Linked DNA regions of Chelativorans sp. AA-79. The protein of the gene in region 1 interacts with the protein of each later gene in a pairwise test. Links are inferred from orthologs where the notes say so. Each region holds a gene or a part of one and is shown in the gene's direction. Other genes may lie near its edges. The genes, in order: ptsN and trkA.

The links.
Region 2: the proteins of ptsN (region 1) and trkA interact in binary tests that used the Escherichia coli proteins (3 or more experiments, as listed by UniProt). The link is inferred for Chelativorans sp. AA-79 from one-to-one orthologs.

The regions. Positions count from the first base shown.
Region 1 is NZ_CP120361.1:173,753-189,273, forward strand. What follows is about bases 5,885-8,875. They hold ptsN (PTS IIA-like nitrogen regulatory protein PtsN), read left to right. Parts: upstream 5,885-7,143; coding sequence 7,144-7,608; downstream 7,609-8,875. Other genes in these bases: rpoN (RNA polymerase factor sigma-54), read left to right, coding at 5,885-6,288; raiA (ribosome-associated translation inhibitor RaiA), read left to right, coding at 6,531-7,109; PVE73_RS00880 (DUF1150 family protein), read right to left, coding at 7,670-7,927; PVE73_RS00885 (Hsp20 family protein), read right to left, coding at 8,019-8,447; PVE73_RS00890 (nucleoside hydrolase), read left to right, coding at 8,559-8,875. In the rest of the region: PVE73_RS00830 (ornithine cyclodeaminase family protein), read right to left, coding at 1-626; PVE73_RS00835 (LapA family protein), read right to left, coding at 636-959; PVE73_RS00840 (integration host factor subunit beta), read right to left, coding at 987-1,271; signal peptide peptidase SppA, read right to left, coding at 1,326-2,291; LPS export ABC transporter periplasmic protein LptC, read left to right, coding at 2,580-3,278; PVE73_RS00855 (LptA/OstA family protein), read left to right, coding at 3,275-3,823; lptB (LPS export ABC transporter ATP-binding protein), read left to right, coding at 3,830-4,624; more of rpoN, read left to right, coding at 4,816-5,884; more of PVE73_RS00890, read left to right, coding at 8,876-9,500; phnC (phosphonate ABC transporter ATP-binding protein), read left to right, coding at 9,643-10,482; phnD (phosphonate ABC transporter substrate-binding protein), read left to right, coding at 10,561-11,469; phosphonate ABC transporter, permease protein PhnE, read left to right, coding at 11,535-12,503; phosphonate ABC transporter, permease protein PhnE, read left to right, coding at 12,505-14,049; PVE73_RS00915 (DUF1045 domain-containing protein), read left to right, coding at 14,271-14,978; PVE73_RS00920 (alpha-D-ribose 1-methylphosphonate 5-triphosphate diphosphatase), read left to right, coding at 14,981-15,521. UniProt on the Escherichia coli protein: Seems to have a role in regulating nitrogen assimilation.
Region 2 is NZ_CP120361.1:2,791,983-2,807,481, forward strand. What follows is about bases 4,748-7,716. They hold trkA (Trk system potassium transporter TrkA), read left to right. Parts: upstream 4,748-5,528; coding sequence 5,529-6,905; downstream 6,906-7,716. Other genes in these bases: PVE73_RS13580 (sigma-54 dependent transcriptional regulator), read left to right, coding at 4,748-5,437; PVE73_RS13590 (D-amino-acid transaminase), read left to right, coding at 6,941-7,716. Also shown: PVE73_RS13565 (nitrogen regulation protein NR(II)), read left to right, coding at 1-206; ntrC (nitrogen regulation protein NR(I)), read left to right, coding at 203-1,672; PVE73_RS13575 (PAS domain-containing sensor histidine kinase), read left to right, coding at 1,795-4,086; more of PVE73_RS13580, read left to right, coding at 4,076-4,747; more of PVE73_RS13590, read left to right, coding at 7,717-7,807; RNA chaperone Hfq, read left to right, coding at 7,934-8,182; GTPase HflX, read left to right, coding at 8,264-9,562; mazG (nucleoside triphosphate pyrophosphohydrolase), read right to left, coding at 9,569-10,390; PVE73_RS13610 (MFS transporter), read right to left, coding at 10,466-11,635; PVE73_RS13615 (winged helix-turn-helix domain-containing tetratricopeptide repeat protein), read left to right, coding at 11,778-13,286; PVE73_RS13620 (glycine betaine/L-proline ABC transporter ATP-binding protein), read left to right, coding at 13,907-15,058; PVE73_RS13625 (proline/glycine betaine ABC transporter permease), read left to right, coding at 15,055-15,499. UniProt on the Escherichia coli protein: Part of the constitutive potassium transport systems TrkG and TrkH. May regulate the transport activity of TrkG and TrkH systems. Binds to NAD(+) and NADH.

The DNA.
Region 1 (15,521 bases):
ACCAGGGGGGTCTCCGAGAGCGTGGCGCAGGAGATGATGTCGGCCCAGCCGAGCGCCTCATCGAGGTCGCCGGCAACCGAAGCGTCGAGCCCTTCCTCCCGCAAGGACCGGACCACCTTTTCGGCATTGGCGGGGGTGCGATTCCAGATTCGCACCTCCTCGATCGTCCGCTGGCTGGCATGGGCGCGCGCAAGATGCGGCGCAAGTGCGCCGGCACCCACCACCAGAAGCCGTGACGCGTCCTGGCGCGCGAGATAGGAGGCGGCAAGCGCAGAAGCGCAGGCGGTCCGCCATACCGTCAGCCGCGGGCCGTCGATCAAGGCCTGCGGCTCGCCGGTCCTCCCGTCCATGAGCAAGTAGACGCCCATGACCGCGGGTTTGCCGATCCCGTTGTTATCGGGTGAGACGGTGACGATCTTGACGCCGATATGGCCGTCGCTTTCCGCCGAGCTGCCCGTCCATGCCGGCATCAGGAGCAAGGTCGCATCGCTTCCTCGCTGTCGGGCGATGGTATGATGGTGGCGCACCGGCTGCACCGCCCCGTTTTTGAATGCACTGCGCAGCGTCTCCACCAAACCGGGATAGGTAAGACATCCGTCGACGTCGTCAGGGGAGATCGTGATCATGCCGCGTTTCTACGCATCCGTGCGCAGCAACGCGGTCGTGCTTGCCTCCGGAGCGGCGCGCGTGCGCAAGCGCTCGATTTCCGAGGCCCGCTCGCGAGCGAGCCTGCGGTATCGCCCCTGCCGGAACCAGGTGACCGCGCCGCCGATGATCATGCCCAGGATCATGGCGAGGAAGAGATAGACGAACAGCGGCATCTCCACCGTCAGCCCCGGGTTTCCGGGATTGAACGGGTCGATGGTGAACGGCATGAGGGCTCGGTTCGCCACCGCCAGCGCAATCAGGATGATCGCGAGGGGCACGATGATCAGCACGAGCACGGCACGGTTGAGCATTCGAGCGGGTTCCTTCGCTGAGACAGGCTATTCTTCCGCATTCAGCCGCTCGCGCAACTCCTTTCCGGTTTTGAAGAAGGGAACCCATTTCTCCTCCACGGGAACGGATTCCCCGGTGCGCGGGTTGCGCCCCGTGCGGGCGGGGCGGTTCTTCACTGAAAAAGCACCGAAGCCGCGCAACTCCACCCGGTTTCCCGCGGCGAGCGCCTCGGTGATCTCGTCGAATATCGCATTGACGATGTTTTCCACGTCACGAAGAAACAGGTGCGGATTGCGATTGGCAATGGTCTGCACGAGTTCGGACTTGATCATAGTCTTTTCCGCCGCTCTGATTGTTCACATATTCCCCTGAATTTATTCTTTTTTTCATTCTTGAAACCCGGCTTCAGGTTGCCAGAGCGACACCAGACCGTCAAGGAAGATGTGTTCCATTCCGAGACGATTAAGGAACGCTCCTTCTTGCGGCAGACCCAGCACGGCCGCGATCCACCGGATCGCAGCGCCCGGAAGGAGGAACGATCCGCCCGACCCTTCCGGCTTCCACTCGACCACTTCGAGATCGCCGCTGAGGCCCTGTTCGGTCAGCCACGCCTGCGCTTCGCGCTCGCCGCCCAAGGCGTCGACAAGCTTGCGCTCCAGCGCCTGGCGGCCGGTGAAGATGGAGCCGTCCGCCAACGCCAGCACGTCTTCGCGAGGCAGCTTTCGCCGCTCGCTGACGAGGTCTACGAACCAGTCGTAGCTGTCGCTGATCATGGAGGCCAGCATCTGGCGTTCCTCTTCCGTGGTCGGATTGAAGGGAGAAGGCTCCGCCTTCAACGGGGAGGATTTCACCTCTTCCACCTTGATGCCGAGCTTGTCCAGCAGTTCGGTGACCTCCGGATACTGGATGATGACGCCGATCGAGCCGACGATCGAGGTCTGGCGCGCAACGATGAAATCAGCCGCGCTCGCCACCATATAGCCTGCTGAAGCGGCCAGCGTCCCGACCTGGGCCACCACCGGCTTTTCGGCCGCAAGCCGGCGCAAGGCATCGAAGATCGCCTCCCCGCCTGCCGTCGTGCCTCCGGGGGAATCCACGGTGACGATCACGCCCTCCACGGCGTCGGTTTCCTGCAGGTCCTTGATCAGGTCGAGAAGCTCCCTGTCCTCCAGGATGGTGCCTTCGATTCGAACCTGCGCGATATGCGGGCCGGCGGCCAGCGTATCGCCGAAGAGCCAGCGAGCGGTAGCGGCGATGGCAAGGACCAGCACCAGCAGGGCGGCGGCACGCCAGAACGTCAGCTTGCGCCTCAGGCGCCTCCGGTCAACAAGATCATCGGCTCGGGTGGACATGGCGGGCTCTTATACTCACATATGATCAGGCTTGCCTTTTAGACGAAGCTGCGCATATGAGCTACCCGTGTTTCGCTCCGGATCACGGGTGGGCGTCGGGTCCACTGCTGCTAAGCCTTTGAAGGCAACCCAAAATCGGCCATAATGCGGTGGGACGGCGAGAAAGGGCGAGGAACCCCGATGCAGCGGCCGGCAAAAGGCGGCGAAAGCAGCAGTGCTGCCGAAGACGCGAACGGGCAGGATGCAAAGGGCCGGAAGACGTTTTTTTCGTTCGCCAGGAGTGGATTGTTGAACAGCATCGCCAAAGCAGAAATGAGCGGGATTTCCGCCCCGGCCACGCGGCACACCGAGCGTGGCGCGGAAGCTTTCGCGCGCGCCGTTCGCCACTCGCGCCGCGTCCGCGCTCTCAAATTCATATTGCCGGCGGCGGCCATCGTGGTCTCCGGGCTCTTTTTTGGCTATTCTCTGCTTTCTCCGACAGGACTCGAGGCGATCGATCTCGATTCGGCGACAATCGAAGGTGGCAGCCTGGTGATGCACAATCCTTCCCTCAATGGCTTCACCAGTGAGGATCTGCCCTACAGCATGACCGCCGAACGGGCGCGGCAACCGATCGGCTCCGATACGGGGCCGATCGAGCTTGAAAAGATCAGGGCGACTTTGCCGATCGACGAGGAGCACAAGGCGACGATCAGCGCCGGCGGCGGGGTTTTTGACAGGCAGGCGAACAAGCTGGTGCTTGATGACGAAATCACGGTGACGATGAGCTCCGGCATCGTGGCGCGGCTGCAATCCGCCAATGTCGATATCGAATCGAACGATCTGGCGACCGATGACCCGGTAGAGATCGAGATGGAGGGGATGCGTGTGAACGCGGATACCTTCCAGGCGACGGAAGGCGGCAGCAAGCTGATATTCGAGAAGCGCGTGCGCGTGGAGCTCGACCCCGCGCGGCTGCGGCAGCGGCAGGAGAGCGGAGAACAATGACGAAACTTCTGGGGGCACTCCTGGTGTCGGCGCTTGTGCTTGCGGCGCCGGGCGCATCGGCGCAGGACACGCAGACACAGTTCGGCAGTCTCAGTCTTTCGAGCGATGAACCGATCCAGATCGAGAGCGACCGCTTCGAGGTGGACGAGAACAAGAGTCTCGGCACGTTCACGGGCAATGTGACGGTCGTCCAGGGGCCGACCACCATGAAGGCCGCAGTGATGAATGTCTATTACCGCAATGACGGAGGCTCCGCCACGGCCGGCAGCGCGCAGATCGACCGCATCGAGGCGGAAGGCGGCGTCTATATAAAATCGGAGACACAGGTCGCAACCGGCGACCGCGGCACCTTCGACATGGGAACGGAAGTGCTGGTGCTTTCCGGTGACGAGGTGGTCCTTTCTGAAGGCGACAACGTGATCGTGGGCTGTAAGCTCACCGTGCAGATGAAAAGCGGTCAGGCCACCCTGGAGAGCTGCAAGGGCGGCGGATCGAACGGCCGCGTGAAGATGCTCCTCACCCCGAGTTCCGAGAACAGGCAGTAAGCGCCAGTGGCATTTCTACAGTCGCGCGGGAATGGCGGGGCCGGGAAGCCGGATTCCAACGCGGTTCCGGAGCCCTACAAGGGCACGCTGATCGCCCGCGGTCTCACCAAGTCGTACAAGAACCGCCAGGTCGTCAGCGGCGTGTCGCTCGGCGTGCGCGCCGGCGAGGCGGTTGGTCTTCTCGGGCCCAATGGCGCCGGCAAGACCACCTGCTTCTACATGGTGACCGGTCTGGTCCCGGTCGACCAGGGCACGATCCACATAGACGGTTATGACGTCACCTCCATGCCGATGTACCGCCGGGCGCGTCTCGGCATCGGTTATCTGCCGCAGGAAGCCTCCATCTTTCGCGGCCTGACGGTCGAGGCCAATATCCGCGGCATCCTCGAAGTGGTCGAGAAGAGCCGCAAGGAGCGCGAGCGCACGCTCGATTCGCTTCTCGAGGAGTTCCATATAGGTCACCTGCGCAAATCGCCCGCCATCGCTCTCTCGGGCGGCGAGCGGCGGCGGTTGGAGATCGCGCGGGCCCTTGCCAGCAAGCCGAACTTCATGCTGCTTGATGAGCCCTTTGCCGGTATCGACCCAATTGCGGTGACCGATATCCAGCAACTGGTGCGGCACCTGACCGCGCGCGGTATCGGTGTCCTGATCACCGACCACAATGTGCGTGAGACGCTCGGTCTGATCGACCGCGCCTATATCATCCATGCGGGCCAGGTCCTCACCCACGGGAGGCCGGAGGACATCGTCGGCAACGCCGATGTCCGTCGGCTGTATCTCGGCGAGGGCTTCACGCTTTAGTATTCCGCGGCGCGCGGCGTCCCGCCGGGATTGCGACCCGGGAAGCTGTCCTGCGCCCAAAATGCGAAAAGTACCGTCTTCGAGCGTGCTTTCGCCTTCTTTTGACGCTTGTTTCTTGACAAGCAAATACCGGGCCAGTTTTATCGCGGCCAGGCGGAATGGTCCGCGGGAACGGAATCGAACGGCGCGGCATGGCGCTTTCACCCAGCATATATTTGCGGCAGGCCCAATCGCTGGTGATGACGCCGCAACTGCTGCAGTCGATCCGGCTGCTTCAGCTTACTCACGTGGAGTTGGAGCAGTTCATCTCCGCCGAGATCGAGCGCAATCCCCTTCTGGAACGGGAGGAGGCGAACGAGGGAGATGCCCTTTCCGACACCACGCAGCCTCCTTCCTCTATCGCCGAGGGGATGGCCGATCGGCTGGACAGTTCGCTTGAGAATCTCTTTCCCGACGATCCCGGCATGCGGGATGCCATTGGACCGGATCTCTCCGCACAGTGGCGCTCGGCTTCGGGCAACGGCCTCGCGGGAGGTGAGGACTGGAATCTTGAGGCGATAGCGGCAGCGCCGGTGACGCTGCGTGACCACGTGCGCGAGCAGATCGTCCTTACTTTTCCGGATCCCGCCTCCAGGTTGCTCGCCGAGGAATTCGCCGAGGGCCTCGACGATGCCGGCTACTTCACGGGTGACCTGACCGAGATCACCGAACGCATGGGCGCAGATCCTGCGACGGCGGAGCGCGTGCTTCAAACCTGCCGGACATTCGATCCGCCGGGGCTGTTCGCCAGTGATCTGGCGGGATGCCTCGCGCTGCAGCTTGAGGCGCGCGATCGCCTGGACCCGGCCATGCGGGCGCTGCTCGATCATCTTCATTTGCTCGCAAAACGGGATTTCCAGTCGCTGAAGCGGATCTGCGGCGTTGACGAGGAAGACCTCATCGAAATGCTGGGCGAGATCCGGGCATTGGACCCGAAGCCGGGTGCTGCGTTCACGTCCGTGCCCGCCGAGCCGGTCGCGCCGGATGTGATCGTGCGGCCTGCTCCGGACGGCGGATGGGCGGTCGAGCTCAATCAGGACGCGCTGCCGCGCGTCCTCGTCAACGAGACCTATTTCACGACCGTTTCCAAACGTGCCACCAAGGGTGAGAAGGCGTTTCTTACCGAGTGCCTTCAGAACGCCAATTGGCTCGCCCGCAGCCTGGACCAGCGGGCGAAGACCATCTTGAAGGTAGCGGCGGAAATCGTGCGGCAGCAGGATGCCTTCCTGCTGCACGGGATACGGCATTTGCGCCCGCTGAAGCTTCGCACGGTGGCTGAGGCAATCGATATGCACGAGTCGACCATCAGCCGGGTGGCGGCCAACAAATACATGATGACGCCGCGTGGCCTCTTCGAGCTTCGCTATTTCTTCACAACGGCGATCGCAGCGGCGGACGGGGGCGATGCGCATTCGGCGGAATCCGTACGTGACCGCATCCGCGGCCTCGTCGAAGCCGAAGACCCCAACGACGTGCTTTCCGACGATACGATCGTGGACGTGCTGCACAAGGAAGGGATCGATATCGCCCGCCGGACGGTCGCCAAATATCGAGAGGGCATGAATATTCCGTCTTCGGTGCAACGCCGGCGCGAAAAGAAGGCGATGGCCGGCGCCGGCGCATGAATGCTGCTTGCGCCCGATTGTCCGCGCGCTTCGATTGACAACGGTCTGTGAAGCCACTAGAAGCCCGCCCCCAAGAGGACGGCGGGTTCGGCGCTCGCGCCTGCTCCCTCGGGGGCAGGCGGAAAATGAGCCGAAGTCCCGACTGCATGGACCTCATTTTGCTTCCGCGGAACCTTGTATGCGCGGACCACGGGTATAAACTCGCATCTGTTGGTATCCTGACCAGGAAAGGTCGTTCTCTCATGAGCCTCCGTATTTCTGGCAAGCATATGGAAATCGGTGATGCGTTTCGGACGCGCATCGAAGACCGGATCCACGAAGCGGTGGAAAAATACTTCGACGGCGGGTCTTCGGGGCGGGTAACTGTGGAGAAGTCGAACAGCCGCTTCTCGGCGGATTGTACGATCCATCTCGACACCGGGGCTATGCTGCAGGCAACGGGCGAGGCACAGGAGCCGCAGCTTGCATTTGACATGGCCGCGGAACGGATAGAAAAGAGGCTGCGACGCTACAAGCGGAGGTTGAAGTCTCACAGCATCGGCCAGAACGGGTCCGGGTCCTTCGAAGCGGACTACCGGGTCTTCGCTTCCTTTGACGAGGGCGAGGACGAGGTGCCGGAGGACTATGCGCCGACCGTCGTGGCCGAATCGAAGATGCCGCTCAGATCCATGTCCGTCGCTTCCGCCGTCATCGAACTCGACATGAAGGACAGCCCCGTTTTCGTCTTCCGCAACGCCGGAAGCAATGAGGTGAACATCGTCTACCGGCGTTCGGACGGAAATATCGGCTGGATCGATCCTTCGGCAGCCACCAACGGATAAAGCTTGGCCGCTGGGCAAGCAGAGGAAGCATGAAATGGATCTTAGCGATCTGATCGAGGTTTCGGCGATCCTGCCGGCCTTGAAGGCGAATTCCAAGAAGCAGGTCCTGCAGCTTCTTGCTGAAAAGGCGGCTGCCGAGACGGGGCTGCCGGAGCGCGAAATCTTCGACACCATCCTGCAGCGGGAGAAGCTGGGCTCCACCGGTGTGGGCAACGGCATAGCCATCCCGCATGGAAAGCTGCCCGGAATCAAGCAGATCACCGGTGTGTTCGCCCGGCTGGAGACGCCGGTCGATTTCGATTCCCTTGATGATCTGCCCGTCGACCTGGTATTTTTGCTGCTGGCCCCCGAAGGGGCAGGCGCCGATCATCTCAAGGCGCTTTCGCGCATCGCGCGTGTCCTGCGCGATGCGGAAACCACGGCGAAAATCCGCGGCACGCATGACGCCGTGGCCATTCACACATTTTTGTCTGAAGCTCCCGCCTCGAACGCCGCCTGACCATCAGGCATCCGCCACGCAGGCATTCCGGCGTGGCGCCATCGGCTTGTTCAGCTCCTCGTCAGTGCAGGCTGACCGGCTGCAGATCGTTCTGGAACGCGCCGGCAAGGGCTGCATCGCGCGCATCGGCCAGCAGGATCGGCTGACCATTGGCGGCAAACAGCGCCCACAGCTTGGTGCCCGGTGCCATGTCGGGCACACCGGGGAACTTCACCTTCAATTCCGCCGCGTCCATTTCGCGCATATAGGCGATTGCACCTTCGCCGAGATGGGCGAGCTGCTGCGGGGTCACCGTGAATTTCATTTCGTTCTCAGTCATCTTAGCCTCCTGTCCGGCAGGCCGTCCTCAAGGGACCAACCCGCCAAAGAGCTTGTGGTTCCGGTAAAAAGGGAGCCGCCGCTTTTGTCAGTCATGGCTCCTTCACCGAAATATTGATCTTGCGCACCAGCCGCTCGGGCTCGGGTCTGTCGAGATCGATGGCAAGCAGGCCGTTCTTGAGTTCGGCACTCAACACCCGCATGCCGTCGGCAAGAACGAAAACGCGTTGGAACTGCCGCGAGGCAATGCCCCGGTGCAGATACTCGCGCTCGGTCTCGTCGTTCTGCCGTCCCCGTACTAGGAGCTGGTTTTCCTCCGTGGTCACTTCCAGGTCCTGCTCCGAGAAGCCGGCAACGGCAAGCGTGATGCGCAGACGTTCGCCTTGCCCATCGGTGTTGCGAATGCGTTCGATATTGTATGGCGGATAGCTGTCGCCCGACTTTGCGATGCGTTCGAGCGTCTTTTCCATACTGTCGAACCCCAACAGAAGCGGGTTCGAAAACGGCGTCATGCGCGTCATGTCTTCCTGCCCTCAAAGAGCGACGTGGAGAGGCGGAAACCCGAATGGCGTTTCCGCCCGTGCTCCTGATATGGTCGATCCTGGGGACGAGTTCAAGAAGGGTAAAGTCCTGTGGCGCAACCGAGAAAGATCATCATCGATACGGATCCCGGCCAGGATGACGCAGTTGCCATCCTTCTGGCGCTGGCGAGCCCCGAACTCGAAGTCCTCGGGATCACCGCTGTCGCGGGCAACGTGCCGCTCGCGCTGACGGTGAAGAACGCCCGCAAGGTCTGCGAGTTGGCGGTGCGGCCGCATGTCGCCGTCTATGCCGGCGCCACACGTCCGATGGTGAACGAACTCGTGACGGCGGAGCACGTCCATGGCAGGACGGGCCTCGGCGGTCCGGACCTGCCGGACCCGACAATGCCGCTGCAGCACGCGCATGCCGTCGATTTCGTCATCGATGCGCTGATGGCGCATGATCCCGGCGAGATCACCCTTTGCACGCTCGGGCCGCTCACCAATGTCGCGCTCGCTCTTGTGCGCGAGCCGCGCATCGCTCCGCGCGTCAAGGAGATCGTCATGATGGGGGGCGGCTTCTTCGAGGGCGGCAACATAACGCCCGCGGCCGAGTTCAACATCTATGTCGATCCGCACGCGGCCGACGTCGTCTTCCGTTCCGGGATCCCGATCGTGATGATGCCGCTCGACGTCACGCACAAGGCCCTGACGACGGCAACCCGCATCGCTGCGTTCCGCGATCTCGGTACCCGCGTCGGCGCGGTCACGGCGGAACTGCTCGAATTCTTCGAGCGCTTCGACGAGGAGAAATACGGCTCGGACGGCGGCCCGTTGCACGACCCGTGCGTGATCGCCTATCTCCTTCGACCGGAGCTTTTCCGCGGGCGCCGCTGCAATGTGAGCGTCGAGACCGCTTCGCCGCTGACCCGGGGCATGACGGTGATCGATTGGTGGCGCATCACCGACCGGCCGGTGAATGCGCATGTGATGCGCGACATCGATCACGAGGCCTTCTTCGAGCTTCTGGTCGAGCGCCTGGCGAGGCTGTAGCAACGGTCCGAAGGATGCTGCCGGCCAGGTGCCGGTGGATTGTAACAAAACTGACACCTCGCCGACATTCCAAGTTCATGCTGAGGTTTTAGGCGGTTTCCCCAACAAAGGGTGCAAAGCCCGAAACGGGGAGAAGCAGCTCATGCTTCAGCTACGCCAGGTCACGCGGCGGTTTGGCTCCAATGCCGCCGTGAAGGGAGTGCAGATCGAGATCGGCGAGGGCGAGATGGTCGGCATTATCGGCCGCTCCGGCGCCGGCAAGTCGACCTTGCTTCGCATGATCAATCGCCTCATCGATCCGAGCGAGGGCGCGATCTTCTTTCGCGGCACCGAGGTGTCGGCGCTCAGGGGCGCCGAGCTTCGCCGCTGGCAGCGCGACTGCGCGATGATCTTCCAGCAGTTCAACCTCGTGCCGCGGCTCGACGTTCTCACCAATGTGCTGCTCGGACGGCTGAACCACCGGTCGACCGCGCTCAACCTCCTCAACCTCTATTCGCGCGAGGAGCGGCTGCAGGCGATCGCGGCCCTCGAGCGCCTGGACATCGCCCAGACGGCGCTTCAGCGTGCCGGAACCCTTTCCGGCGGTCAGCAGCAGCGCGTCGCGATCGCGCGTGCGCTCATGCAGGAGCCGAAGGTGATCCTCGCCGACGAACCGATCGCGTCGCTCGATCCGCTCAACGCCAAGGTGGTGATGGATTCGCTCGCCGACATCAATGCGCGCGAGGGCATTACCGTCATCACCAACCTGCACACGCTGGACACCGCACGTCACTACTGCTCGCGCATCGTCGGCATGGCCAGGGGTGCCGTCGTCTTCGACGGCGCGCCCGACGAACTGACCGGCGACGCCGTGCGGCGGATCTACGGCGCGGAAGGGGCGGACGCCATTCCCGAGGAGATCACCTCCACGAGCATCGACGAGCCGCTCCGGCCGCGAGGCGAAAAGCCGCGCCACCTGGAACCGGCCGTGCTCGCCGGCTGAACCGGCGCGTTTGCCCGCGTAAAGGGCGCAGCAGACAACAAGCGAGCCGGCAGGCCCGGCCCAGACAGGAGAGACGCAATGTTGAAGCATGTAGTGATGGGCGCCTTCGCCCTCGGCGCGGTTCTGGCGAACGGCGCACACGCGGAAGACCTGAAGGAATTCCGTATCGGCATCCTGGGCGGCGAGAACGAAGCCGACCGGCTGCGAAATTTCCAGTGCCTGGTCGACAAACTGCCTGCTGTGCTCGGCGTGGAGAAGGTCTCGCTCTTCCCGGCCGCCGACTATGACGGCGTGATCCAGGGGCTTCTGGGCGGCACGCTCGATTACGCCGAGCTCGGCGCCTCTGGCTATGCCAAGGTCTATCTCGAGGACTCGAACGCCGTCGAGCCGATCCTGACCACGGTGCAGACCGACGGTTCGACCGGCTACCATTCGGTGATGGTGGCGCGCAAGGATTCCGGCATCGAGACGCTCGCCGACCTCAAGGGCAAGAAGCTCGGTTTCGCCGATCCGGACTCCACCTCCGGCTATCTCATTCCGGCGGTCACCCTGCCGGCCGCGATCGGCAGCAGCATCGAGGAATATTTCTCCGAGACCGGCTTCGGCGGCGGCCACGAGAACCTCGTGCTGGAAGTCGTCAAGGGCACCTTCGACGCCGGCACGACCTGGGCCTCCGGGGTCGGTGACTTCTCCGAAGGCTACACGTCGGGCAACCTGCACAAGATGGTGGAGAAGGGTATCCTCGACATGGATGACCTGGTCGAGATCTGGAAATCACCGCTCATCCCGAACGGCCCGATCGTCGTGCGCACTTCCATGGACCAGAGCATGAAGGACACGTTCAAGTCCTTCATGATGGACCTGCCGAACAACGATCCCGAGTGCTTCTCCGCGATCCAGGGCGGCGATTACACAGGTTACACGGAAGTCACGCCGGCCTTCTATGAGCCCATCTTCGAGGCGCGCCGCAAGCAGATCGGCTCCTGAACATCGATTGCCCCACCTGCGCCGCCAGTCCCTCCTGGCGGCGCTTTTTTTGCGGAAAGAGCGGCATGAGCATAGCCAATCAGGGCGCAACCCTCTCCAGTGTCGGCCTTGCCATCGAAGGTCATTGGCAGGCCCTGGCGGCGCGCCGCCGGCTCTACACCATCGGCGGCATCCTCTTCATGGTGTTCGCCATGGGCGGCTCGCTCTGGTTCGCCAACGAATCCAATGCGGGCAAGTTCTTCGACCGCCTTCCCTATTTCTTCGACTTCGTCGGGCAACTCGTGCCGCGCGACGGCTGGGAAGTCTGGCGCGCCCTGTTCGATCTGCCCTCGCCCTATGACGACGGCAGCCTCAAATACAACTATCCGGCGGGCAGGGTCTATATCACCGAGACCTTCTATATTCCCGAGTATTTCTACAAGATGCTGGAGACGATCAATATCGCGCTCGTCGCGACATTCGTCGGCTTCGCGCTGGGTTTCATGCTCTGCTTCGTCGCTGCTTCGAATATCACGACCCGGCGCTGGCTGCGTTTCTTCGTCCGCCGCTTCATGGAAGTGCTGCGCGCGTTTCCGGAGATCGTGATCGCGGGCTTCTTCCTCGCCATCCTTTCGCTGGGCGCCGTGCCGGCCATCATCGCTGTCGCCATCCACACCGTGGGTGCTCTGGGCAAGATGTTTTTCGAGGTCGTGGAAAATGCGGATATGCGTGCCGAGGAAGGCCTGCGCGCCGCCGGCGCCAATTTGGTCGAGCGCGTCTGGTTCGGTATCGTGCCACAGGTGCTTCCCAATTTCCTGAGCTACGCGCTTCTGCGCCTGGAGATCAATGTCCGCGCCTCCACCATCATCGGTGCGGTTGGGGGAGGCGGCATCGGCGAAGCGCTCCGGCTCTCCATCAGCCAGACGCATGAGGCCAAGACGCTGGCGATCGTTCTCCTGCTCTTCCTGACGATTGTAGCCGTCGACCAACTCTCGGCGTGGCTCCGCCGCCGCGTCGTCGGCAAACAGAGCTTCGAATTCGGACGCGGAGGCTGAGATGGCTGTTTTGACGGAAGCCGAGGCTCAGGCGATCGCCGAACGCCACCCGCAGGTCTTTGCCGCGTCGGTGCGCAAGCGGTTGACCGCATTTCTGGTCGGTGCGAGCATTGTCGCCTATCTCGTCTTCGCGTGGTGGTTCTTCTCGATCGGGCAGGTGTTCTCCGGCGGGAACTGGGGCATTGCCGGCGCCTATATGGCTGACTGGGTTTCGTATGAAGTCCGGCCGGACATCGGGTTCCGCGAGAACCACCTGGAGATCACCTATCCGCGTTTTTCGCCCCTGGGAGAGCACCCCGACCCCGATTGGGTGACCAAGGAGACTGCTATCGTCGCGATACGCGAGCAGGCGGGGACCGCCTCGGGCGGTGCAACTAGCGGCGCGGGTTTCCTCGGCCCGCTGGATAATGCGAACGCCAAGGGCGGTGAAGACAGCTTTCTCGGCTCCCTGGGCGCGGGGGCCTCCGGTACGCCGTCGGTGGAGTCCTCTCCCGCCGATGGCGTGCCGGAGACGGTTCGGCGGGAAGAAGCAGTCGTGGAGGCCAGCATCCGGTTCGGCGCAGGAACCCGCGTGGATGTCCGCCCCGGTCTCGTGCGCATCGAACGCGGCGGCGAGGCACTGACGCTCGACGTCGAGGAGGGCGCGGGCGTGATCGCCCGCGAACCCCTGCCGCGATGGGCCTCGCAGCGTGAGCCCGGAGCCAAGGTGATCGCCTATTTGGGATTTGCCGGGCGTGCCGAGATCGAGGACGACGAGGTCAAGATCCGCCGCCGCTTCCTTGGCTGGGAAAACTTCCTCTTCGACACGCGCTCGGCCTTTTTCGGCCGTCCGCTCGGCGAGGTCGCTTCGCTCATCCTCTTCGGCGAGCGGCTCGATCCGGGTGTATCCAACGCGGCGCTCGCCTGGAGCGATTTCGTGAACAACGCCGAATGGCAGCACGGCGACGTCTGGGTGAAGCTTCTCCAGACCATCGTCATGGCCTTTGCCGGCACGGTGCTGGCGACCTTGGTGGCGTTCCCGCTTTCCTTCATGGCCGCCCGCAACATCTATCCGAACCGCGTCGGCAATTTCCTTCTCAAGCGCTTTTTCGATTTCCTGCGCTCGGTGGACATGCTGATCTGGGCCCTGTTCTTCACGCGCGCCTTCGGCCCGGGGCCGCTTGCCGGCATTTCTGCCATCTTCTTCACGGACACCGGTACGTTCGGGAAGCTCTATTCCGAAGCGCTGGAGAATATAGACGACAAGCAGCGCGAAGGCGTCCGCTCCGTCGGCGCGGCTCCGGCGGAGGTCCAGCGTTACGGAGTCATGCCGCAGGTCCTGCCCGTCTTCCTGAGCCAGGCGCTCTATTTCTGGGAATCGAACACACGCTCCGCCACCATCATCGGCGCCGTCGGCGCAGGCGGGATCGGCCTGAAGCTCTGGGAGGCGATGCGGACCAATTCCGATTGGGAGAACGTGGCCTATATGGTGCTGCTCATCCTTCTTGTGGTTTTCATCTTCGATAATATATCCAACATGCTGCGCCGCCGACTGATCGGCCCTTAGAGGGCCTTTCGACCAAGGCGACGGCATCACTTGGCGTTGCACAAATACGGCAAGAACAATCGGAACGCCTGCGGATGTGAGCGCCTTCCCAGGCTTCCGAAGGCGGCTGACGGGCGCTGCACGCCCCCAGCCGAGAAGAACCCGGCAGATGCTTTTCTGTGGCGGCTTCGTTAATCTGTCATGCAAATCACTTAATCCATCGCGATCTGCGAGGACCGACCATGCGATACGCGATCTATTTTACACCCGAGAAGGACGATCCGCTGGCCCGTGTAGCCGAGCGGTGGCTGGGGCGCAGCGCGTTTGGCGGTCAAACCCAGGCACCGTCCGCCGCCGGCCCTTTTTCCGCCGCCGAGATCGCCTTTCACACAGCGGCCGCCCGCCGATATGGTTTTCACGCTACGCTCAAGGCGCCGTTCCGGCTCGTGGAGGGCAAGAGCGAGGCCGAGCTTACGGCCGCCCTCTCGCGCTTTGCCGCCGAGCGGGAGCCATTCGCCGTCGAGCGCATCGAGCTTGCGCGGCTGGATGGCTTCTTCGCTCTCGTTCCGGCCGTTCCTTCTCCGCAACTCGATCGCCTCGCCGCTGATGTCGTGACCTTTTTCGAACCTTTCCGTGCTCCGATGACGGCGAAAGAGATGGAGCGGCGCAATCCGGACGGCCTCACGCCCGCGCAGCTTAAAAATCTCCACAAATGGGGCTATCCTTACGTGTTCGAGGAGTTCCGCTTCCATATGACGCTTACGGGGCGTGTCCCGGCGGCTGAAGCCGCGCGCATGGAGGCTGCGATCGACGAGTTCTTCGGGCCGCTGCTCCTGGAGCCGCTCGAGATCTCTTCTCTCGCGCTTTTCGCCGAGCCCGAGGCGGGATCTCCCTTCCATGTGAAATCCTTGCATGCCATTGGTGGCGCGAGGGAAAGAAAGTTCGCTTGAAAATGCCCAGTGAATTGATTCTCAAGAACGCCCGTATCGTTCTGGCCGACGAGGTGATCGGCGGCAGCGTCGCCGTCCGGGATGGCCGGATTGCCGAACTGTCCCGAGGCCAGATGGATGCGGGTGAGGATATGGAGGGCGATTTCCTCATCCCAGGGCTCGTCGAACTCCATACGGATCACCTCGAGCGGCACTATGCGCCGCGTCCCAAGGTCCGCTGGAACCCCGTGGCATCCGTGCTGGCCCATGATGCGCAGATCGCCGCGTCCGGCATCACGACCGTCTTCGACGCGCTGCGCATCGGTCTCGACGAGGATGCGGACGTGGAAGCCGAGGACATGCGCCGCCTGGCGGATGCGATCGAGCAGAGCATCGCGGCCGATCGGCTTCGCGCCGATCATTTTCTGCATCTGCGCTGCGAGGTTTCCGCACCCGACTGCTTGTCCGGGTTCACCCTCTTCGAGAATGACCCGCATGTGAAGCTCGCATCCCTGATGGACCATTCTCCGGGCCAGCGGCAGTTCACCAATCTTGACGCTTATG
Region 2 (15,499 bases), 2.6 Mb from region 1 along the record:
TCATCTTCGACCCCTTCATCACCACCAAGCAGAACGGCTCCGGGCTGGGTCTTGCCCTGGTGGCCAAGATCGTCGGCGCCCATGGCGGCGTCATCGAATGCGATTCCTCCACGCGCGGCACGACCTTCCGCGTTCTCATGCCTGCCTGGAGGGAGCAGGCGCCGGGGCGGCAGGAGGACAAGCAGAAAACGGACTTGAACGCATGAGCGCACATGGCAACATCCTGGTGGCCGATGACGATGCGGCCATCCGCACCGTTCTCAACCAGGCGCTGTCCCGCGTGGGCCATCAGGTCCGGGTGACCTCGAACGCCGCCACGCTCTGGCGCTGGGTGGCTGCCGGCGAGGGGGACCTCGTCATCACGGATGTCGTGATGCCGGACGAGAATGCTTTCGACATGTTGCCCCGCATCCGCAAGGCACGACCGGACCTGCCCGTCATCGTGATGAGCGCGCAGAACACGTTCATGACGGCGATCCGCGCGTCGGAAGTCGGCGCCTACGAATATCTGCCGAAGCCCTTCGACCTGACGGAACTGCTCGCGATCGTCGGGCGTGCGCTGGCCGAGCCAAAGAGCAAACCGGCCGAGCCGCGTGCGAACGATCAGCCCGATTCGATGCCGCTCATCGGCCGCTCGCCGGCGATGCAGGACATCTACCGCATGCTCGCCCGCATGATGCAAACGGACCTGACCGTCATGATCAGCGGCGAATCAGGCACCGGCAAGGAGCTGGTGGCGCGAGCGCTGCATGAGTTCGGGCGCCGTCGCAACGGCCCCTTCGTGGCCATCAACATGGCCGCGATCCCCCGCGACCTCATCGAATCGGAGCTTTTCGGCCACGAGAAGGGCGCCTTTACCGGCGCACAGCAGCGTTCTTCCGGCCGGTTCGAGCAGGCCGAGGGCGGCACGCTCTTCCTCGACGAGATCGGCGACATGCCGATGGAAGCCCAGACCAGGCTCCTGCGCGTGCTGCAGCAGGGCGAATATACGACCGTGGGCGGGCGCACCCCGATCAAGACGGATGTACGGATCGTTGCCGCCACTAACAAGGATCTGCGCGCGCTGATCAATCAGGGCCTCTTCCGCGAGGACCTGTTCTATCGCCTGAATGTCGTGCCGCTGCGTCTGCCGCCGCTGCGCGAGCGGGCGGAGGATATCCCGGACCTGGTGCGCCATTTCTTCGCCCAGGCGGAGCGGGAGGGGCTGCAGCCGAAGCGAATCGCCAAGGGCGGCCTCGACGCGATGATGCAGTATCCGTGGCCTGGAAACGTGCGCGAGCTCGAGAATCTCGTGCGGCGGCTCGCCGCGCTTTATCCGCAGGACGAGATCTCGGAGGAGGTGATCCTCAGCGAACTTTATGGCGGGTTGCCCGCCGCCGGCACACGCCCGGCGGACGGCGCAGTACAGGAGTTGCCGCTCGGCCAGTCGGTCGAACAATATCTGCAGCGCTATTTCCGAGGCTTCGGTTCCGCGCTTCCGCCGCCGGGCCTCTACCACCGCATCCTGGCGGAGGTGGAATATCCCCTTGTGCTCGCAGCGCTCGCGGCCACCCACGGCAACCAGATCCGCGCGGCGGAACTGCTCGGCGTGAACCGCAACACACTGCGCAAGAAGATCCGCGAACTTGGCGTTGATATCTACCGGACGGCGAAGCATCCTTCCCCCACCTGATCCGCAGCGGGGCGAACTCAATCCGGGTTTGCACAGGCCGCGACAAAGCCCGTTGCAAAATCGCCACATTGCGTTGCATATCTGCAACGCAATCGAAGGACCATTTGGCCGACGGGAGTGGGATGAGGACTGAGGGGCCAGCAACGGCCGAAAAGCCGAATCGTCGGCCGGCGCTGAACGAGGGTCGCCGCCTGATGGCGCTGCCAGGCATCATCGCCACCATCGTGGCGCTGATCACGGCTGCGATCTCGTTCACCGTGCTGCTCGGGCTCATGCAGCCCTATATCACGCCGGACGCACGCACCACGCTGGTGCTGATCGGCATCAATGCCGCTGTTGTCCTCGTTCTTCTCGGGTTGATCGGCCGCGAGGCGCATCGGATCTACGCCGCGCGCAGGGCGGGCAAGGCTGCCTCCCGGCTCCATGTCCGCATCGTCGCGATGTTCTCTCTGGTGGCTGCGATTCCCGCGATCCTCGTCGCCGTCGTCGCGTCGGTCACGCTCGATCTCGGGCTCGACCGCTGGTTTGAGCTCAGGACGAGGGTGATCGTGCAATCCTCGCTCTCCATTGCCGAGGCCTATGTGCGCGAGAATGCCAGGAACCTGCAGGGCACCACGCTCTCCATGGCGATCGACCTCGACCGTTTCCGCACGCTCTACAATCTCGACCGCATGGGATTTCGGCAGCGTCTCACGCAGCAGGCCATTGCTCGCGGGCTTGCCCATGCGGTGCTCATCCGCAGGGACGAATCGGTCATCATGGGGGCCGACATCTCCGAGCCCACGACCATTCCAGCGCCGCGGCAGAACGACATGGAGGCTGCCGCCGAAGGCCGCCCGGCGCTCTTTACGCTGCCGCCGGGCAATCTCATCGGCGCCATCGTGAAGCTTCAGGAGATCCCCGATGCCTTCCTCTACACGTCACGGGAGCTCGACCCGCAGGTGATCAAGGCGCAGCGCCTGGTGGCGGCCAACACGGATGAGTACCGGTCTCTGGAGCAGAACCGCTTCAGCACCCAGGTCGCCTTTGCCTTGCTTTATCTCGTGGTCACGCTGGCCATCGTGCTCGCAGCCATCTGGACCGGCATTGCCGTGGCCGACCGCCTGGTGCGACCGATCCGGCAACTAATCAGCGCTGCGGACGCGGTCTCCATGGGCAATCTGGACGTGGCAGTCCCGGTGCGCAGTTCCGACGGCGATGTCGCCTCGCTTGGGGACACGTTCAACAAGATGACGTTCCAGCTCAAGACGCAGCGGGACCAGCTCATTTCCGCCCGCGACACGATCGACGAGCGCCGCCGCTTCACCGAGGCCGTGCTTTCCGGTGTAACGGCGGGCGTCATCGGCGTGGATGCCGACGGGATCGTGTCGATCGTCAACCGATCCGCCGAGACCATGCTCGCCATCAACAGCGACAGGGTGACTGGAAAGAACCTCTCGGCGGTGCTGCCGCAGATCGGCGCGGTCTTCGAGACGGGGCGCGCCCCGGGACGACGCGTCTATCGCGATCAGGTGACCTTCTATCGCGCCGGCGCAGAGCGTACCTTCAACATCCAGATCACCACCGAGGAGGCTGTGGGCGAGAGCGACGAGCGGTCCTATGTCGTGACCGTGGACGACATCACCGATCTGGTGCAGGCGCAGCGCTCCACCGCCTGGGCGGATGTGGCGCGCCGCATCGCGCATGAGATCAAGAATCCCCTGACCCCGATTCAGCTTTCCGCCGAGCGCATCCGCCGGCGCTTCGGAAAGGTGATCACCGAAGATCGCGCGATCTTCGACCAGTGCACCGATACGATCATCCGCCAGGTGGGAGACATCGGCCGTATGGTGGACGAGTTTTCCGCCTTTGCACGTATGCCCAAACCCGAGATGCAGCGCCTCGATCTGCGCGAACCTCTGCGGGAAGCCACGTTCCTGATCGAAGTAAGCCGGCCGGATATCAGGATCGAGAACGACCTGGCCGATCAGCCGCTGATCGGCCGCTTCGACACGCGGCTGATGAGCCAGGCCTTCGGCAATGTCATCAAAAATGCCGCGGAGGCGATCGATGCCGTGCCGCAGGAGGAGCGTCGCGGGGGTGTCATCAAAATCTCGGCGCGCAACACCGGGCAAAGCATCGAGGTACTGGTCATGGACAACGGCAAGGGCCTGCCGCGGGAAAATCGGCAAAGACTGCTCGAGCCCTATATGACGACGCGGGAAAAGGGCACGGGGCTCGGCCTTGCAATCGTCAAGAAGATCATAGAGGACCACGGCGGCTCGCTGGAGTTGCTCGATGCGCCGCAGCGTTTCCACGGCGGCGTCGGCGCGATGATCCGAATGGTCCTGCCGGTCACGCCGGCGGAAGAGGATAACGGGGCTGGGGCGGACAATTCTGTGAAAAGGACGGTAAGGGTCGACAATGGCGTCTGACATACTGGTCGTCGATGACGAGGAAGACATCCGCGAGCTCGTCGCTGGCATCCTGAGCGACGAGGGGCATGAAGCCCGTACCGCGGGCAACAGCGATGCAGCACTCGCGGCGATCGCCGAGCGCGTGCCTCGTCTGGTGCTCCTCGATATCTGGCTGCAGGGTTCCACCCTGGATGGCCTGGCGCTTCTCGACAAGATCAAGGAGATGCATCCCGGTCTTCCGGTGGTGATGATCTCCGGCCACGGCACGATCGAGACCGCCGTCTCCGCCATCAAGCGGGGGGCCTATGATTTCATCGAGAAGCCCTTCAAGGCCGATAGGCTGATCCTGATCTGCGAACGCGCGCTCGAGACCTCGAAGCTGCGCCGCGAAGTGCTGGACCTGAAGAAGCGCAGCGGCGAGACCTTCGATCTCATCGGCAATTCGGCGGCGATCAACCATCTGCGCCAGATCATCGAGCGCGTCGCGCCCAGCAACAGCCGCATCATGCTGATCGGACCCTCCGGTTCTGGCAAGGAACTCGCGGCACGGGCGATCCACGTCCTTTCGGGCCGCGCCGGCGGTCCCTTCGTGTCGGTCAATGCGGCCTCGATCACGCCGGAACGCATGGAGATCGAACTCTTCGGCACCGAATCGAACGGTGGAGAGCGCAAGGTGGGAGCGCTGGAGGAGGCGCATCGCGGCACGCTCTATCTCGACGAGGTGGCCGACATGCCGCGCGAAACGCAGGGCAAGATCCTGCGCGTGCTGGTCGACCAGCAGTTCGAGCGGGTAGGGGGCACGAAACGGGTCAAGGTGGATGTGCGCATCATCTCCTCCACCGCGCGCAATCTGGAGCGCATGATCGAGGATGGGCGTTTCCGCGAGGACCTCTATCACCGCCTGGCGGTGGTGCCGGTCGCCGTGCCGCCGCTTTCGGAACGGCGCGAGGACATTCCCGTCCTGGTCGATCACTTCATGCGGCAGATCACGACACAGGTGGGTATCAAGCCGCGCCGTCTGGGCGAGGACGCAATGGCTGTGCTGCAGGCCCACGACTGGCCGGGCAATATCCGGCAGCTTCGCAACAATATCGAGCGCCTGATGATTCTCACGCGCAGCGACGATGGGGATTCCCCCATCACGGCCGACCTCCTGCCGGCCGAGATCGGCGACGTGATGCCGCGTGTGCCGACCCAGTCGGACCAGCACATCATGGCGCTGCCATTGCGTGAGGCGCGCGAACTCTTCGAAAAGGAATATCTTCTGGCGCAGATCAACCGATTCGGCGGCAATATCTCGCGCACGGCCGAGTTCATCGGCATGGAGCGTTCCGCTTTGCACCGGAAGCTGAAATCGCTGGGCGTCTAGGGTCAATGGTAACAGCGAATAGAAATTCAGGAGGGGAACGGCATCTCATTCCCTGTTCCCTGATCGCTTTTCGCACTGAGAGAACCAACGCATGAAGGTCATCATTTGCGGCGCGGGGCAGGTGGGCTACGGCATCGCCGAGCGGCTCGCGGCGGAGCAGAACGACGTCTCGATCATCGACACCTCGCCCGACCTCATCCGCACCGTGCGCGATTCTCTCGACGTGCGCGGTGTCGTGGGCCACGGCGCGCATCCCGACACATTGGCCGCGGCGGGCGCGCAGCAGGCGGACATGCTCATCGCGGTGACCCTCTTTGACGAAGTGAACATGGTCGCCTGCCAGGTCGCCCACGCGCTCTTCAACGTGCCGACGAAGATCGCCCGCATCCGCTCGCAGGCCTATCTGCAGTCCCACTATATGGATCTGTTCTCGCGCGAGCACCTGCCGATCGACGTGATCATCTCGCCCGAGCTCGAAGTGGGCGAGATGGTGCTGAGGCGCATTGCCCTGCCGGGAGCGACGGATGTCGTCTCCTTCGCCGACGGGCACGTGGCCATGGTCGCCATCGAATGCCAGGAGGAATGCCCTGTCATCAACACGCCGCTGTCCCAACTCACCGAACTCTTCCCCGATCTGCCATCCACGGTCGTCGGCGTTTCGCGCGGCGGCCACCTTTTCGTGCCGCGCTCCAGCGACCAGCTCATGGCGGGGGACATGGCCTATGTGGTCACCACCAAGGAGCAGGTGCGGCGCACGCTCGGCCTTTTCGGGCACGACGAGAAGGAGGCGACGCGGATCGTGATTGCTGGAGGCGGCAATATCGGCCTTTATGTCGCCCGCGCCATAGAGCAGAAGCAGACCCGCACGAAGGTGAAGCTCATCGAGCACAACCGCGCCCGCGCGATCACGATCGCCGACCAGTTGCGGCGCACCGTGGTTCTCAACGGCAGCGCGCTGGAGCAGAAACTGCTTCTGGAAGCCGATATCGATCACGCGGACCTGATGGTGGCGCTCACCAATGACGATCAGGTCAACATCCTCTCCAGCGTCATCGCAAAGCAACTGGGCTGCAAATCGAACCTCGTCCTCATCAACAATCCCACCTATCACGATTTCGCCAGGACGCTCGGCATCGACGCCCATGTCAATCCGCGTGCGGTGACCATCTCCCGCGTGCTGCAGCATGTGCGCCGCGGGCGCATTCGCGCCGTGCACAACATCGACCGCGGTGCCGCGGAGGTGATCGAGGCGGAGGCGCTGGAGACCTCGCCGCTCGTCGGTCCGCCGCTCAACGAGCAGGACCTGCCGGACGGCATGCGGATCGGCGGCGTCTGGCGCGAGGGTCAGTTCATCCGGCCGAGCGGTATCCTGCGGATCAAGCCCAAGGACCGTGTCGTCATTTTTGCGCTTGCCAGCGCGGTGCGGCAGGTGGAACAGCTTTTCCGTGTGAGTCTGGAATTTTTCTGACCGGCCCCGCTGGGCCTTTTTCGAGGGAGCCTGGAATGCCGCGCATCGCCTATGTGAATGGCCGCTATGTTCGCCACGCGGAAGCCGCCGTTCACGTCGAAGACCGGGGATATCAATTCGCCGATGGCGTCTATGAGGTTTGCGAGGTGGCGCGGGGCTACATCATCGACATGACCCGTCACCTCGACAGGCTCGGCCGCTCTTTGCGGGAGCTCGAGATCCGCTGGCCGATGCACCGGGATGCGCTCGAATTCGTGTTGCGCGAAGTGGTGCGTCGCAACGGCGTCACCGACGGCCTCGTCTATCTGCAGGTGACGCGCGGTGTCGCCCCCCGTGATCACTTTTTTCCCTCGTCCGAAACAAAGCCGGCGCTCGTCATTACCGCCAAGCAGCTCGATCCGAGGAATGCCGCCAGGCGCGCCGAAACCGGCGTAAAGGTCATTACGGTGCCGGAAAACCGCTGGGACCGCGTCGACATCAAGACGGTCGGACTCCTCCCCAACGTGCTCGCCAAGCAGAAGGCACGGGAAGCCGGGGCCGCCGAGGCTTGGTTCGTCGACGGCGACGGCCTGGTGAAGGAAGGCGCTTCCACCAACGCCTGGATCGTGACCGCCGACGGAAAGCTGGTCACCCGCCCCGCCGATTTCGGCATCCTTCGAGGCGTGACCCGCGCCACAGTGATGGAACTCGCGGCGAACATGGGATTGGAGGTGGAGGAGAGGGCGTTTTCGGTGGAGGAGGCGCAATCGGCCCGCGAAGCCTTCATCACGGCGGCCTCCACCGTGGTGATGCCCGTGGTCGATATCGACGGTCGTCCGGTGGCGAACGGCCATCCGGGTTCCCTCACGCTGTCGCTCAGGCAATCGTTTTTTGACGTTGCGGAAAAAAGTCCTGCCTGTTAACCCAATCCGATGAGCCGATGCGTGAGAGGCGTTCGGCGGGCGCGGCAGGAGGGCAGTTGCCGTGCTTGACAGGGCGTGGCTAATTTTGCGCTACTGCCGGCAAAGCGCAGGGGATGAAAAACAAAAATGGCGGAACGTTCCCAGAATCTGCAGGATCTGTTTCTTAATACCGTTCGCAAGAGCAAGAACCCGCTGACGATTTTCCTGATCAACGGCGTGAAATTGACTGGTGTCGTGACATCGTTCGACAATTTCTGCGTTCTTCTGCGCCGGGACGGCCACTCGCAGCTCGTTTACAAGCATGCCATCTCCACGATCATGCCGAGCCAGCCGGTCCAGCTGTTCGAGGCGGAGGAAGGCAGTCGGGAAGGCTGATTGGCTGAAGAACCGCAGGCCGGCAGAGAGCCGCGTGACCGGGACGGAACCGGCACGGAGGACCGCACAAAGGCTGTCGTCATAGCGCCGATAATTTCGGCGCGAGGTCGCGTGCAAGCCGACGAGGGCGCCCAGCGCACGCATATGCCGCTTTCTCCGCAGGCAAAGCTGGAGGAGGCGGTCGGACTGGCCGAAGCGATCGATCTCGACATCGCCCATAGCGAAGTCTTTGCCCTTGCCCAGCCGCGGCCGGCGACGCTTATCGGCGCCGGCAAGGTGGACGAGCTGGCCACCATCGTCGCCGAGAAGGACGCTGAGCTCGTTATCGTTGACCATCAACTGAGCCCGGTGCAGCAGCGCAACCTGGAACGCAGCTTCAAGGCCAAGGTCCTCGATCGGACGGGGTTGATCCTGGAAATCTTCGGGCGTCGTGCCCGCACCAAGGAAGGGCGGCTTCAGGTCGATCTTGCCCATCTCGAATACCAGCGCGGCCGGCTGGTGAGGAGCTGGACCCACCTCGAGCGCCAGCGCGGTGGCGGCGGCTTCATGGGCGGTCCCGGCGAAACGCAGATCGAAGCCGACCGCCGACTCCTGCAGGAACGTATCCTGCGCATCCGGCGCGAGCTGGAAACCGTACGGCGGACACGCGACCTGCATCGGGCGAAACGGCGCAAGGTGCCTTTTCCCGTAGTCGCCATCGTCGGCTATACGAATGCCGGCAAGTCAACGCTCTTCAACCGGCTCACCGGTGCGGCCGTGCTGGCGGAGGACATGCTGTTCGCCACGCTCGATCCCACACTGCGGCGCGTCCGCTTCCCGCATGGGACGGTCGTGATCCTTTCCGATACGGTTGGCTTCATTTCGGATCTGCCGCCGCATCTGGTGGCGGCCTTCCGTGCCACTTTGGAGGAGGTGGTCGAGGCCGATCTCGTCGTCCATCTGCGCGATATTTCCGACCCCGACACGACGGCCCATGCCGCCGATGTGGAGCAGGTGCTGGCGAGCCTCGGGGTGAATGCCTCCGACACGAACCGCGTCATCGAGGTCTGGAACAAGATTGACCGGCTAAGCGAGTCCGATCGCGAGAGGCTCCTGCGCCAGGAGGCCGACAGGACAGCTCACGTGGCAATTTCCGCCATCACGGGCGAGGGGATAGACACGCTGATGGCGCTGATCGAGGAGCGGCTCTCGGGCGCCGTTCAGGAAGCTTCCTTCACCCTTTCGCCGGGCCAGATGGGGCTGATGGACTGGATATACCGGCATGGCGACGTGACCGGCCGGGAGGATCACGAGGACGGGAGCATCACCGTCCGGATTCTTGCAACTCATGCAGCACGTGAAGAAATAGAACGAAAATTATCCAACGATAAGAGGACGTAACGAAGGTTACTTCATCTTCTTCGCGCGCTGCCAAAGCTCTTCCATTTCCGCCAGAGATGCTGTGCCCAGCGGTTTTTCAGACGCCTTGAGATCGCGCTCGATGGCGTGGAAACGGCTTCGGAATTTATCGTTGGCGGCACGCAGCGCGTCTTCGGGATCGATGGCCAGATGCCGGCCGAGATTGACCATTGCAAAGAGGAGATCGCCGAATTCCTCAGCGATGGCCTCGTCGGCGTCTCCATCCAGTTCTTGGCGAAGCTCACCGATCTCCTCCTCGATCTTATCGAGGATAGGGCGAGCGGCGCCCCAGTCGAAACCGACGCGAGCTGCTTTTTCCTGAAGCTTGAGCGCGCGCATCAAAGCGGGCAGGGCGACGGTCACATCGTCAAGATAGCCGCGCCCCTGCGTCTCGTCCTCCTTGGTCTGCCCGCGGCGCTCCCGGCGCTCGGCCTTTTCCTCGGCCTTGATGCGCTCCCACATGCCCTTTGCCATGCCAGCCTCACGCGCGTCGGCGTCGCCGAAGACATGGGGATGACGGCGGATCATCTTTGTCGTGATGGCCTCGACCACGTCGCCGAAATCGAAGCGATCTGCTTCCTCTGCCATGCGCGCATGGAAGACGACCTGGAGCAGTAGGTCGCCCAACTCTTCCCGCAGATCATGCATGTCGTTGCGCTGAATGGCATCGAGTACCTCGTAGGCTTCCTCGATCGTGTAGGGCGCGACGGTGGAGAAGTTCTGTTCCACGTCCCAAGGACAACCCGTCTCGGGATCGCGCAGCGCGGCCATGATCTCGACGAGGCGGGAGATGTCCTTGGAAGGCTTCATATGGGGGCTCCGGCTTGGATCGCGAGAAAGCCGTACCGCGCCTCGGCGCGCTTCTCAAGCCGCATCGGGCCCGGATCAGTGCCGCCGTCCTCCCTCCGTCGTCAAAAATACCGCCAGGACACAGCACAGAAAGCCAAGGGACAATGACAGGCCGTGATGACCTATCAATTGCATCGCCAGACCCGTCGCGGGCGAGCCGGCGATGCCGCCGATGCCCCACGCGAGCGCGAAGGCCGCGTTACCGGCGATCAAGGCTTGGCCGGTGAAACGCTCACCGAGTTGGATCAGCGAGATGGTGTATATACCGAAAGAGACCCCGCCCCAGACGAAAACGAGTGGCCAAATGAGCCACAGGTCGAAGATCAAGGGCAGCAGCAGGCAGCCGGCCAGAGAGGCCACAACACAAAACAACATGGCCCGTGTCGATCCAAACCGTTCGGCCGCGCGCCCGAGCAAAATCTGCATCATGGCATTGCCTGCGATGAAGCAGGTGATGAGCGGAGCGATGCGATCCTCGGCGCTGCTGAGCGCGGCGCCATAGACCGGGAACAAGGAAAGCAGGATCTGCTCGAAGGCGGCGGCAGTGAAAACCGCGAACAATAGGAGCGGTGCCAGCGCGAAGAAGCCGCCGACCGACGTTGCCTCCCCGTCATGCGGCATCTTCGGCAGGCGCGGCACGACCGCAAGCAGGATCATACCGCAGAGAAGGAAGGCCACGATGCCGATCATGAAGGGCGGCCAACCCTGTGTGCCGATCAGGCCGAGCGACAGCGGACCGATGGCGAAACCACCCGAGACGATCGATGAATAGAGGCCCATGATGCGGCCCCGGCGCGGCGCGGGCGTGATCGAGATCAGCCAGGTTTCGCTGATCACATAAAGCGGATTGGCGAAGACGCCGAGCAGGAAGCGCAGCGGCATCCAGGCCCAGACTTGCGTCGTCCCGGCAATTGCGATCAGGGTGGCTGCTGCCAGGATCGAACACACGATCGCAAGCCGCGCCCCGCCCACGCGCCGCGCGAGCGACGGAATGAAGGACGCGGATGCGATGAAGCCCAACGGCGTCATCGCCGCCGACAAGCCGATCAGGCCGGGTATCGTTCCCTGCCGCTCCAGGATAAAGCTGAGCAGCGGGTATGTCAGCCCCTGTGCCACGGCGAAGACCGTGACGGTCGCGATGATGCCCGCCATCGCGGCCCATGGAATCCGATCCTCGCGCGGCGATGTCGTGCTTTCGGCAGTCATGCAGACTTGGCAACCTCCATACGGTTCGAGGGTAGGGGCCCTCGACCTGAAAGAGGATGAATTCTGCAGGTGACGAACAGCGCGGTAATTAAGCTCTCCCAAATAGTTCCCAAAACTTCCAAACGGGCTATAGATGCGCCGTATGCAGGAATCTCGCTTAGCCTTTGGTCCGTTCGTACTCGATCCGGGTGCGGGAACGCTCCTTCGGAACGGCGTACCCGTTGCCGTCGGCTACCGTGGGCTAAAGCTGCTTGCAGCGCTCGTCGGACGGCCCGGCGAAATCGTAGGCAAGGCCGAGTTGATGGACGCGGCATGGCCGGGCATGGCCGTCGAGGAGGGCAACCTCACCGTCCAGATTTCGCTGCTGCGGAAACTGCTTGGTCCGGCCGTCGGCGGCGGTGAATGGATCGCCACGATTCCGCGCGTCGGGTACCGCTTCGTGGGCGCCGTCGAGCAGATCGGTAGCGCGAAGCGAAAGCCTTTGCCGCTGCCCGGTAAACCATCGATCGCCGTGCTGCCCTTCGTGAATGTCAGCAACGATCCCGAGCAGGAATCCTTCGCGGATGGGTTGACCGAGGATCTGATCACAGAGCTGTCCAGGATCTCCAGCCTGTTCGTCATCGCACGCAACTCGGCCTTTGCCTATAAAGGAAAGGCAATGGACGTGCGTGGGATCGCAGAGGATCTTGGCGTGCGCTTCCTGCTGGAGGGCAGCGCAAGACGTGCCGCGGGGCGCGTGCGCATCAATGCCCAGCTGGTCGATGCTGTGAGTGGCGATCATCTATGGGCGGAACGCTTCGACCGCAGCTTGGAAGATATCTTTTCCGTACAGGACGCGGTTACGGCCAAGATCGTGGAGGCGCTGCTTAGCCGGTTGCGCGCACCGCCGCCGCGCAAGCGGCCAAAAAGTCTCGAGGCCTACGATCTCTGTGTGCGGGCGCGCAAGCTGATGGATGATTCGCCGCAGACGGCGCAGGAAGCGCATCTGATGCTCACGCGGGCGGTTTCGCTCGATCCGGGATACGCCGAGGCCTATCGTTGGCTTGCAATGAACCACTGGATGGGATGGGTGCATTCCGGCGGACCGACTGAAGCCAACCGCAGCGTTGCCTTGGAACTGGCACACAAGGCCGTCGAGATCGATCCCAATGATGCCGGCAGCCACTGGGTCCTGGCTTACCTGCTTGCATATGAGCGCAGATTCGCCGAGGCGGATGCGGAATTCGCCAAGGCGACCGAGCACGACCCGAATGAGGCCGACGCCTGGGCGGCAATGTCCGATATCGCGGTCCTAGCCGGGCGAATAGAGGAGGGCCTTGAGCACATTCACAGGGCGTTCCGGCTGAACCCGTTTCCGGCAAGCTGGTACTATCTTGTGCTTGGCCAGGCGCAATATGCGGCCGGCGAATATGAATCCGCTATCGAGACACTGCGCAAGGACGAGACTTACCGTACGAGCTCACGCCGTTTCCTGGCGGCAAGCCTTGCGCAACTGGGCCGGCTCGACGAGGCGCGAGCAGAGGTCGAACTGTTCCTCGTGGGCAACCCACGTTTCACAACCCGCCACTGGGCCGCGACGGAGCCATTCCGCGACGCAGCGACGCTTGGGCACTTCGTTGACGGCTACCGCAAAGCCGGTCTTCCGGAGTGACGTCCCACGGCTATTCCAGGATATCGCCGTTTCCGTCGCCGGCGGGCGCTCCATGTTGTTTTCTACCGAACGGGCAGCTGATGGCATGCATTGTGATTGAGGGCATTAGCCGCTGTCGAGCAGAATCGCATAAGATAGATTATGGAACTCGCATTGACGGCGTAGCGGGATCGCTGCTGCTGCTGCCTTCCTCGCTTTCGCCTTGCGTTGATCTGGTCTGGCGCTTGCTACCGCATCGCTCCACGGCGGTATCCCGACGTTTCGAAGAATGTCTTTGCCTTGCGCAATGATGCCAGGGACCACGTGGCGCGCGTGGGCCACGGTTGTCCCGCGTCGTGAAATGGTCGTGAAATCGGCAGCTTGGCCGCGTTTTCAATTGTGGAATGGATTAATTTTTCCAGTCGGCTTGCTACTGGTGGCGCGCCTCCGTATAACTTTCCAGTCCGTGTCAATCATGCAGAGTTATGCGGCAGTTGACCTGCATGCCTGGGAGAATTGTATACTGGGCAATACGCGCTTGTGCGTCGATTGAGGCTTCCTCTTGCTAGGCGCGTCTTATTCAAGAGGCTTAGGGGTTTAGAACCATCGAACCAATGACTTCGAAGATAACGTGCTCATCCTTGTACAAGATTTTCGGCCGCGCTCCCGAGGAAGCTCTGGCTCTTCTCGAAGATGGCGCCGACAAAGATGAGATCTATGCCAAGACAGGCCAGGTCGTTGGCGTCGAAAATGTAAATTTTGAAGTTTCCGAGGGCGATATCTTCGTCGTCATGGGACTTTCAGGGTCGGGAAAATCCACGCTCGTCAGGATGATCAACGGGCTGATCAAGCCTAGCGCTGGAGAAATACTCGTAGACGGCACCAACGTCGCCGCTTGCAACGACGAGGAACTTCGCTCCGTTCGGCGCGACAAGGTCGCGATGGTGTTTCAGCATTTCGCGCTGTTCCCGCACAAGACGGTGGCAGAGAACGTGGCCTTCGGTCTCAAGATCAAGGGTGTCCCGGTGGCAGAGCGCCGCGAGCGGGCCCTGGCGGTGCTGGACCAGGTGGGCCTGGCCAACCGCGCCGACAGCTACCCGGAGGAGCTTTCGGGAGGTATGCAGCAACGCGTGGGCCTTGCCCGAGGACTTGCCGCCGATCCGGAAATCCTGCTCATGGACGAGCCCTTCGGCGCGCTCGATCCGCTGATCCGGCGCGACATGCAGACCGAACTCCTGGAACTGCAGCGCTCGCTCAAGAAGACGATCGTCTTCATCACGCACGACCTGCACGAGGCGCTGATCCTCGGCAATCGCATCGCCATCATGCACAATGGCAGGTTCGTCCAAGTGGGCACGGCGGAGGAGATCGTCGGCTCGCCGGCCGACGACTACGTGGCCGCCTTCACCGCCGATGTCGATCGCTCCCGCGTCTTCCGCGCCGGCAGCGTGGCCGTGGAACCGCATGCGGTGGATCTCGGGACAGGGGCCGAAGAGGCGGCGCGCCGCATGGAGGAGCTTGGCCTCGACGCGCTCTATGTGACGCAGGGTGGCAGGATCGCCGGCATTCTCACCTATCGCGATGCGGTGGGGGCTGCGCGCGTCGGGAATGGCAGCCTTCGCGATCTGATCGTTGAGGATTTCCCCTCCGCATCGCCCGACGTCCATCTCAGCGATCTCTATCCCATGGCGCAGAAGGGCCTTCCCATCGCCCTTCGTGATGCCAAGGGGCGCTTCACAGGGGTCGTACCGCCACAGGCGGTGTTCGCGAAGCTGGCGGCGGGGGCTGCATGATGGACTGGGTGAGCCCTTCCGATTTCCTGTCCATCCCCTTCGACGATTGGGTGAACTCTTTCGTCAAGGATTGGCTCGTGCCGAATTTCAGGCCGTTCTTCCGCGCCATCCAGTGGCCCGTCGTCCAAGTGCTCGACGGGCTGGCCTATGCGCTCAACGCGACGCCCATGTTGCTGTTCGCGGCCATCCTCTCGCTGGTCGCGTGGCGTACGGCCGGACGCGGCGTAGGCCTGTTCACCCTGGCTTCGCTCTTCTTCATCGATCTCATCGGCCTGTGGAGCGAGACGATGACGACGCTCGCCATGGTGGTGACCGCCGTCTTCTTCTGCGTGCTCATCGGCGTCCCGCTGGGCGTGGCGGCGGCGCGCAGCGACATCTATGAGAGGGTGCAGAGACCGGTTTTGGACGTGATGCAGACGATCCCGTCTTTCGTCTATCTCG